DNA from 2 places in the Weizmannia sp. FSL W8-0676 genome. Region 2 is predicted to be linked to the other one. Evidence: predicted binding sites of a transcription regulator. Region 2 holds the regulator's gene; the other holds the start of a gene.

Region 1 (3,419 bases), 310 kb from region 2:
GGCGCCGGCATGGATTGTTGTCGTGATCATTGCCCGCGAGTTTGCCGTGACGGGTTTGCGGCTAATTTTGGCAGAGGGCGGGGAAGTTGCAGCAGCCAATATGCTTGGAAAAATCAAAACATGGACGCAAATCATTGCCATCCTTTTATTGCTGTTGCATAACTTCCCGTTTTCGGCACTCTCATTCCGCATGGATCTGGTCGCTTTGTGGGTGGCGCTCATCTTTACCATCTGGTCAGGCGCTGATTATTTCTATTTAAACCGGGGCGTATTTGCCCGCTCGAAATAACCAAGCAGTGAGAGCCTCTCACTGCTTTTTTGCCCGCCGGCGCTGATGCTAACCCGGCACGGGCCGCAGGATTTCCGGGAAAAGGCGGCATTGCGGGGCGGATTTCGGGTCTTCTGGATTGGCGCCGCCATGTGTTCGTTTTTTGCTTTAAAAGAGAGGGAGGAATGGAAAGTGAATGCCGAAATAATTGCAGTCGGTTCGGAACTTTTGCTTGGCCAGATCACCAATACAAACGCCACATTTATTGCTGCGCAATTGGCAGAAATCGGCGTGGATGTGTACTATCAGACCGTTGTCGGCGATAACGCAGAGCGGCTCGAAGCGGCAATTCGTACAGCGGAGGGCCGCGCCGATTTATTGATTTTTACTGGCGGGCTCGGTCCGACAAAGGATGATTTAACAAAAGAAACGATTGCATCGCATATCGGAAAAAAACTGGTCACAGACGAAGATGCCATGCGTTCCATCGAACAGTTTTTTATCCGTACAAAACGAAAAATGACGGAAAACAACAAAAAGCAGGCGCTTGTCATTGAAGGCTCGAAAGTGTTTCCGAATGACCACGGCATGGCGCCGGGCATGCTGGCCAAAAGCCGAAACCACTATTACATGCTGCTCCCCGGCCCGCCGCATGAACTGGAACCGATGTTTATCCATTATGCCAGTCCCGCGATCCAGGATGAACTGGAAACGATCGAAAAAATCGAATCGCGCGTTCTCCGTTTCTTCGGGATCGGCGAATCCCAACTGGAAACAGAAATCCGCCAAATATTGGAAACCCAGAGCAATCCGACTGTTGCTCCGCTTGCGAAAGAAGGGGAAGTGACACTCAGGATTACGGCGAAACACCAGTCGGTGGCAACGGCGAACCAAATGATCGATCAAGTGGAAAAAGAGATTTTGCAAATTGCCGGATCGTATTTTTACGGTTATAACGATACGACGTTAATGGAGGCCCTGTTTGAAAAACTTTCAGAAAAACAGCTGACGCTGGCCTGCGCGGAAAGCCTGACTGCCGGCAAATTTGCAGCGGAAATGGCGTCCATCCAGGGTGTCAGCACGATGCTGAAAGGCGGCGTTGTTGTCTATTCGAACGAAGCGAAGATGAAGCTTGCCAAAGTGAAAAAAGAAACACTTGACAAGTACGGCGCCGTCAGCAGCCAGTGTGCAAAAGAACTGGCGGAAAATATCCGCAGCATCATGGATGCCGACATTGGCATCAGTTTTACAGGTGTGGCCGGCCCGGACTCCCTTGAAGGCCATCCGCCGGGAACCGTGTGGATCGGCATTGCCATAAAAGGGAAAGAAACGGCCGCCTATCTGTTGGAACTTTCCGGATCCCGGAACAACGTCCGCACGAGATCGGTGAAATACGGCTGCTGGCATTTGCTGAAACTGCTTTAGTCCGAAAGCCGCTTCTGCTCATTGCAAATGGCGGAAGCGGCCTTTTTACGAAAAAAATTTGTTTGCCAAAAATTCAATTTTCGGCCCTTTTTGCCGGGGAAATTTCCATTTTTGCAGGGGAAAAACCCCATTTTTTTGCCGGATTTTTGCAAAAAAGAGACGAATAGGCGTTCGACATTTTGCTTGGCAAACACGGAAAAAACGGGTATAGTATAGATATAGATTTATTGCTTTCAAGAGTCCGTGATGAATAAAAGGAGGAAATTTTGTGAATGATCGTCAACAAGCCTTAGACCAGGCTCTGAAACAAATAGAAAAGCAATTTGGCAAGGGTTCCATTATGCGGCTGGGCGAGCAGACCGACCGGGTTGTCTCCACGATCCCGACCGGTTCGCTTGCGCTTGATATTGCCCTTGGTGTCGGCGGCTACCCGCGCGGCCGCGTCATTGAAATATACGGCCCTGAAAGTTCCGGTAAAACAACGGTTGCCCTGCATGCGATTGCGGAAGTCCAGGCACAGGGCGGACAGGCTGCCTTTATTGATGCGGAACACGCACTTGACCCGGTTTATGCCCAAAAGCTCGGTGTCAACATTGATGAACTGCTCCTGTCCCAGCCGGATACGGGCGAACAGGCGCTGGAAATTGCAGAAGCGCTCGTCCGCAGCGGCGCAGTGGACATTATTGTCGTTGACTCTGTTGCTGCGCTTGTGCCGCGAGCGGAAATTGAAGGAGAAATGGGCGATTCCCATGTCGGCCTCCAGGCACGGCTGATGTCCCAGGCGCTGCGGAAATTATCGGGCGCGATCAACAAATCAAACACGATTGCGATTTTCATTAACCAGATCCGGGAAAAAGTCGGCGTGATGTTCGGCAATCCTGAAGTCACACCGGGCGGACGCGCGCTCAAATTTTACTCGTCCGTGCGCCTTGAAGTGCGCCGCGCCGAACAGATCAAACAAGGGAGTGACATTGTCGGCAACAAAACGAAAATCAAGGTTGTCAAAAACAAAGTAGCGCCTCCGTTTAAAACGGCAGAAGTGGATATTATGTACGGCGAAGGGATCTCAAAAGAAGGCGAGATCGTCGATATGGGAAGCGACCTTGACATCATCCAAAAAAGCGGGGCCTGGTATGCTTATAACGGCGAGCGGCTCGGCCAGGGGCGTGAAAATGCGAAACAGTTTTTAAAGGAAAATGCGGATTTGAAAAACGAGATTGCCGCAAAAATCCGGGAACATTACGACCTGGCGGAAGATGCCGGTTCCCATGAAAACGAAAAAGCTGCAGATGAAAAGGAAGCTGTGGAAGGACAGGAAGAATTGAATTTGGAGTAACCTATAAGCGCCTGAAATGCTGACCGCATCCAGGCGCTTTTTGCCGTCCTTTTCCACCGGGCTTTTTTGCGCCGCAAAAGCTGCATGGCTGAAAGGGATCAACACAAATTACGATGGCAATCTTTCCGCTTCACTTGACAATAAAAATTCCCACCTTTAAAATTAATATGTATATTTTATTTTTCTAAAAACGACTTTCTCCTGTACGGAAAGCAAACCCTCCCGGAAGTTTCCGGAAGGGAGCCGGTTTTTAATCCGGCAGCTTTTCCGCGTACGGCTGACAGAACATCCTTGTCTTCAGCCGGACCGGGACGAAACGCATGATGTTTTCATGCCTATACACCGGAGGGGATTGCCCCGGGATCGACGTTTTACTTTTTAAGCCAGGCG
Region 2 (3,419 bases):
GATCATGCACCGTTTCCTCCATATATTCCCTGTAACGCCGGTGGACGGTTGCTTTTGAAACTTGATAGCCAAAACCGCGCATTGTCGCAGCAATCTCCTGAAAAGTCAGGCCGTTGTCCCGCAGGCGGATAATTTCTTCAACCGGCACTTCCTTCCTCTCCCTGCCGTCCGGATTCCGCTTTCCTTTTAAATTTTTTTCCGGGCGGTAGCCGTTTCTGACTGCGCGTTCCATCCCCCTTTTGATTTTTAAGTTATGCAGCTTTCGCTGGTACTCTTCAACCATGCTGACAATTTTCAACACCATTGAATCGGATTCCGAAAGTTCGAGTTCACCGTTTTGTGCATAACAATATACTTTGACCCCTTTTTTATATAAAAAATGGAGCAGTGCAATTTTTGCATTTCCTCTTCCAATCCGTGTTTCATCCTGCACCAGTACGGCGTCAACCTTTTCATTTCCAATGATATCAAGAAGTTCAAGGATACCGGGCCTGTCCAGGTCGTAGCCGCTTGCCCGGTCGCAGATCACCCCGGCCACTTGAAAACCGCGGGAATCCGAAAGCTTCTCCAGCTCTTCCCGCTGCCTCGCCAAAGAAGTTTCCTGGCTTTCTTTTTCCGTGCTTACTCTGCAATATAAAACAACTTTCATTTTTTCGTCTCCCATTGTGATTTCATCGCAAGTTCCCTTTTATCATCCCTGATTTCATTTTTTTCTACCGGAATGACAATTTTTTCGCCGGCTTTGATCATGTTGCCGTTAATCCCATTATGGCGCTCAACCCAGCTGATAAATGCTTCCCTCGACATTTTGCCCTGTTCTGCATACTGACCGGCGATATTCCAAAGCGTCTCGCCCTCTGTAACGCTGATTTTGATATAGTGTGGGGATGGATCCCGCAGACTTCCAATCATGAAAAATCCGAAAACAAGCGCAAGCCCTGCTAAAATCATAACATAATTATACTTTTTCCATAATCGTGACATCTCCATCTTCCTCCCGCGAATATTCGTTCGTCCAATCACCAGTTCTATTATAAAACGAACGCCTGTTTTTCGTCAACATTTTTTTCGAACTTACGTTTGTTTTATCTTCTGCAATGTGATATAATAATAGCAAATAATGGCATTCCTCCCGTTTGCGTCCCCGTACGCAGCGCGGGTGCCAAACAAAACTGCGACGAGGTGGATATAATGGCAAAACTATCAAAACGGCAACAGGCGATACTTGATTTCATCAAGCATGAAGTCAAAACAAAAGGCTATCCCCCTTCCGTGCGGGAAATTGGCCAGGCAGTCGGGCTTGCTTCCAGTTCAACTGTCCATGGCCATCTCGCAAGGCTTGAAAGCAAAGGGCTGATCAGGCGCGACCCTACAAAGCCGAGAGCGATTGAAATTTTGGACCATGATGAAGAAATACCGGCCCAAAATGTTGTCAATGTGCCTATCGTCGGAAAGGTAACAGCAGGCATACCGATTACGGCTGTAGAAAATATTGAAGAGTATTTTCCGCTTCCGGAACATCTTGTCCCGTCTGACGAGTCCGTCTATATGCTGGAAATCGAAGGGGACAGCATGGTGGATGCAGGGATTTTAAACGGCGATTATGTGATTGTCCGCTCCCAGCAGACGGCAAGCAACGGGGATATCGTGGTCGCCATGACAGATGAAAATGAAGCGACAGTAAAAAGATTTTTCAAGGAAAAAGACTACTTCCGGCTGCAGCCTGAAAACCAGACAATGGAACCGATCATATTGAAAAACGTCACCATTCTCGGCGTTGTCATCGGGCTGTACAGGCAAATGGTGCACTGATCAAAAAGAGGCAGTTTCGGCTGCTTCTTTTTTAATAGAGCATATGCGAGTTTGATGGCAAAAATGCCTGTGGCACTTGAGGTTTTCCGGGCTTCCAATCTATTTTTGAAGGAAAAAACGGGGCAATTATCGGGCATTTTGTTTTTCTGAGCGTGAGATGGGAAACTGCCCATTAAACAAAAACCCCTCAAAGCCTTACGCTTCAAGGGGTTTCTTGCTTAATACATTTCGATATACTGGTCGCGTTCCCATTGGTGGACTTGTGTGCGGAACATATCCCATTCAATTTCCTTTGCTTCAAGGAAGTGTTCGATGATGTGATCGCCAAGGGCGTCTACCATTACTTCATCCGATTTTAAGTTTTCCAGCGCCTGCAGCAGCGTGCCCGGGAGGTCGACAATGCCGGCTTCTTCTCTTTCTTCTTTCGTCATGACATAGATGTTGCGGTCGACTGGTTCCGGCGCCTGCAATTTGTTCGCGATGCCGTCAAGCCCTGCTTTTAACAGGACGGCGAGCGCGAGGTACGGGTTCGCAGACGGGTCAACACTGCGCACTTCAACGCGCGTGCTTAAGCCGCGGGAAGCCGGAATACGCATGAGCGGGCTGCGGTTGCGGGCGGACCAAGCAACATAACAAGGCGCTTCATAACCCGGCACAAGCCGTTTATAGGAGTTCACCGTCGGATTCGTTACGGCCGTAAAGTTCGGCGCATGCTTTATGATGCCGGCGATGAACTGGTATGCCGTATCGCTCAGCTGCAGTTCTGCATCGTTCGGATCATAGAATGCATTTTCTTTTCCTTTAAAGAGCGAAAGATTGGAGTGCATCCCGGAGCCGTTCACGCCAAACAACGGTTTCGGCATAAACGTCGCATGCAGGCCGTGTTTGCGTGCAATTGTCTTGACCACCAGTTTAAAGGTCTGGATATTGTCGCATGCCCTGACAGCATCCGCATATTTAAAATCAATTTCGTGCTGGCCAGGCGCAACTTCATGGTGGGATGCTTCAATTTCAAAGCCCATTTCCTCGAGTTCCAATACGATGTCGCGCCGGCAGTTTTCGCCAAGATCCGTCGGCGCCAGGTCAAAATAGCCACCGTTGTCATTCAGCTCAAGGGTCGGTTCATTTTTTTCATTCAGCTTAAAGAGGAAGAATTCCGGTTCAGGCCCAAGATTAAAACTCGTGAAGCCAAGTTCTTCCATTTCTTTCAATACTCGCTTCAGGTTATTCCGCGGATCTCCTTCAAACGGGGTGCCGTCCGGATTATAAATATCGCAAATCAGGCGGGCAACTTTCCCTTTCTCAGCCGTCCACGGGAAAATAACCCATGTATCATAGTCCGGATACAGATACATATCCGATTCTTCAATCCGGACAAATCCTTCAATCGAAGAGCCGTCGAACATGATTTTATTGTCGAGCGCTTTTTCAAGCTGGCTGAGCGGGATTTCGACGTTTTTAATCGTCCCTAAAATATCCGTGAACTGCAAGCGGATGAATTTCACATTTTGTTCTTCGGCATTCTTCAAAATATCTTCGCGTGTAAACTTAGGCATGAACAGTATTCCTCCCTTTAGGCAATAAAAAGTATATATCTAAGCTATAAA

Evidence for each region. Region 2 encodes LexA, which represses DNA repair genes until DNA is damaged. Its sites were predicted from a motif close to CGAACATATGTTCG; they were not measured.
Region 1: the regulator LexA is predicted to act here: its motif matches at 1,854-1,867, upstream of recA (recombinase RecA).

Annotation. Positions count from the first base shown of each region.
Region 1 is NZ_CP151954.1:1,314,769-1,318,187, forward strand. It holds gene pgsA (CDP-diacylglycerol--glycerol-3-phosphate 3-phosphatidyltransferase) at 1-289, shown strand, start outside; gene NST20_RS06355 (competence/damage-inducible protein A) at 461-1,693, shown strand; gene recA (recombinase RecA) at 1,962-3,029, shown strand.
Region 2 is NZ_CP151954.1:1,627,327-1,630,745, forward strand. It holds gene NST20_RS07895 (recombinase family protein) at 1-649, opposite strand, end outside; gene NST20_RS07900 (LysM peptidoglycan-binding domain-containing protein) at 646-984, opposite strand; gene NST20_RS07905 (hypothetical protein) at 959-1,117, opposite strand; gene lexA (transcriptional repressor LexA) at 1,192-1,812, shown strand; gene glnA (type I glutamate--ammonia ligase) at 2,031-3,368, opposite strand.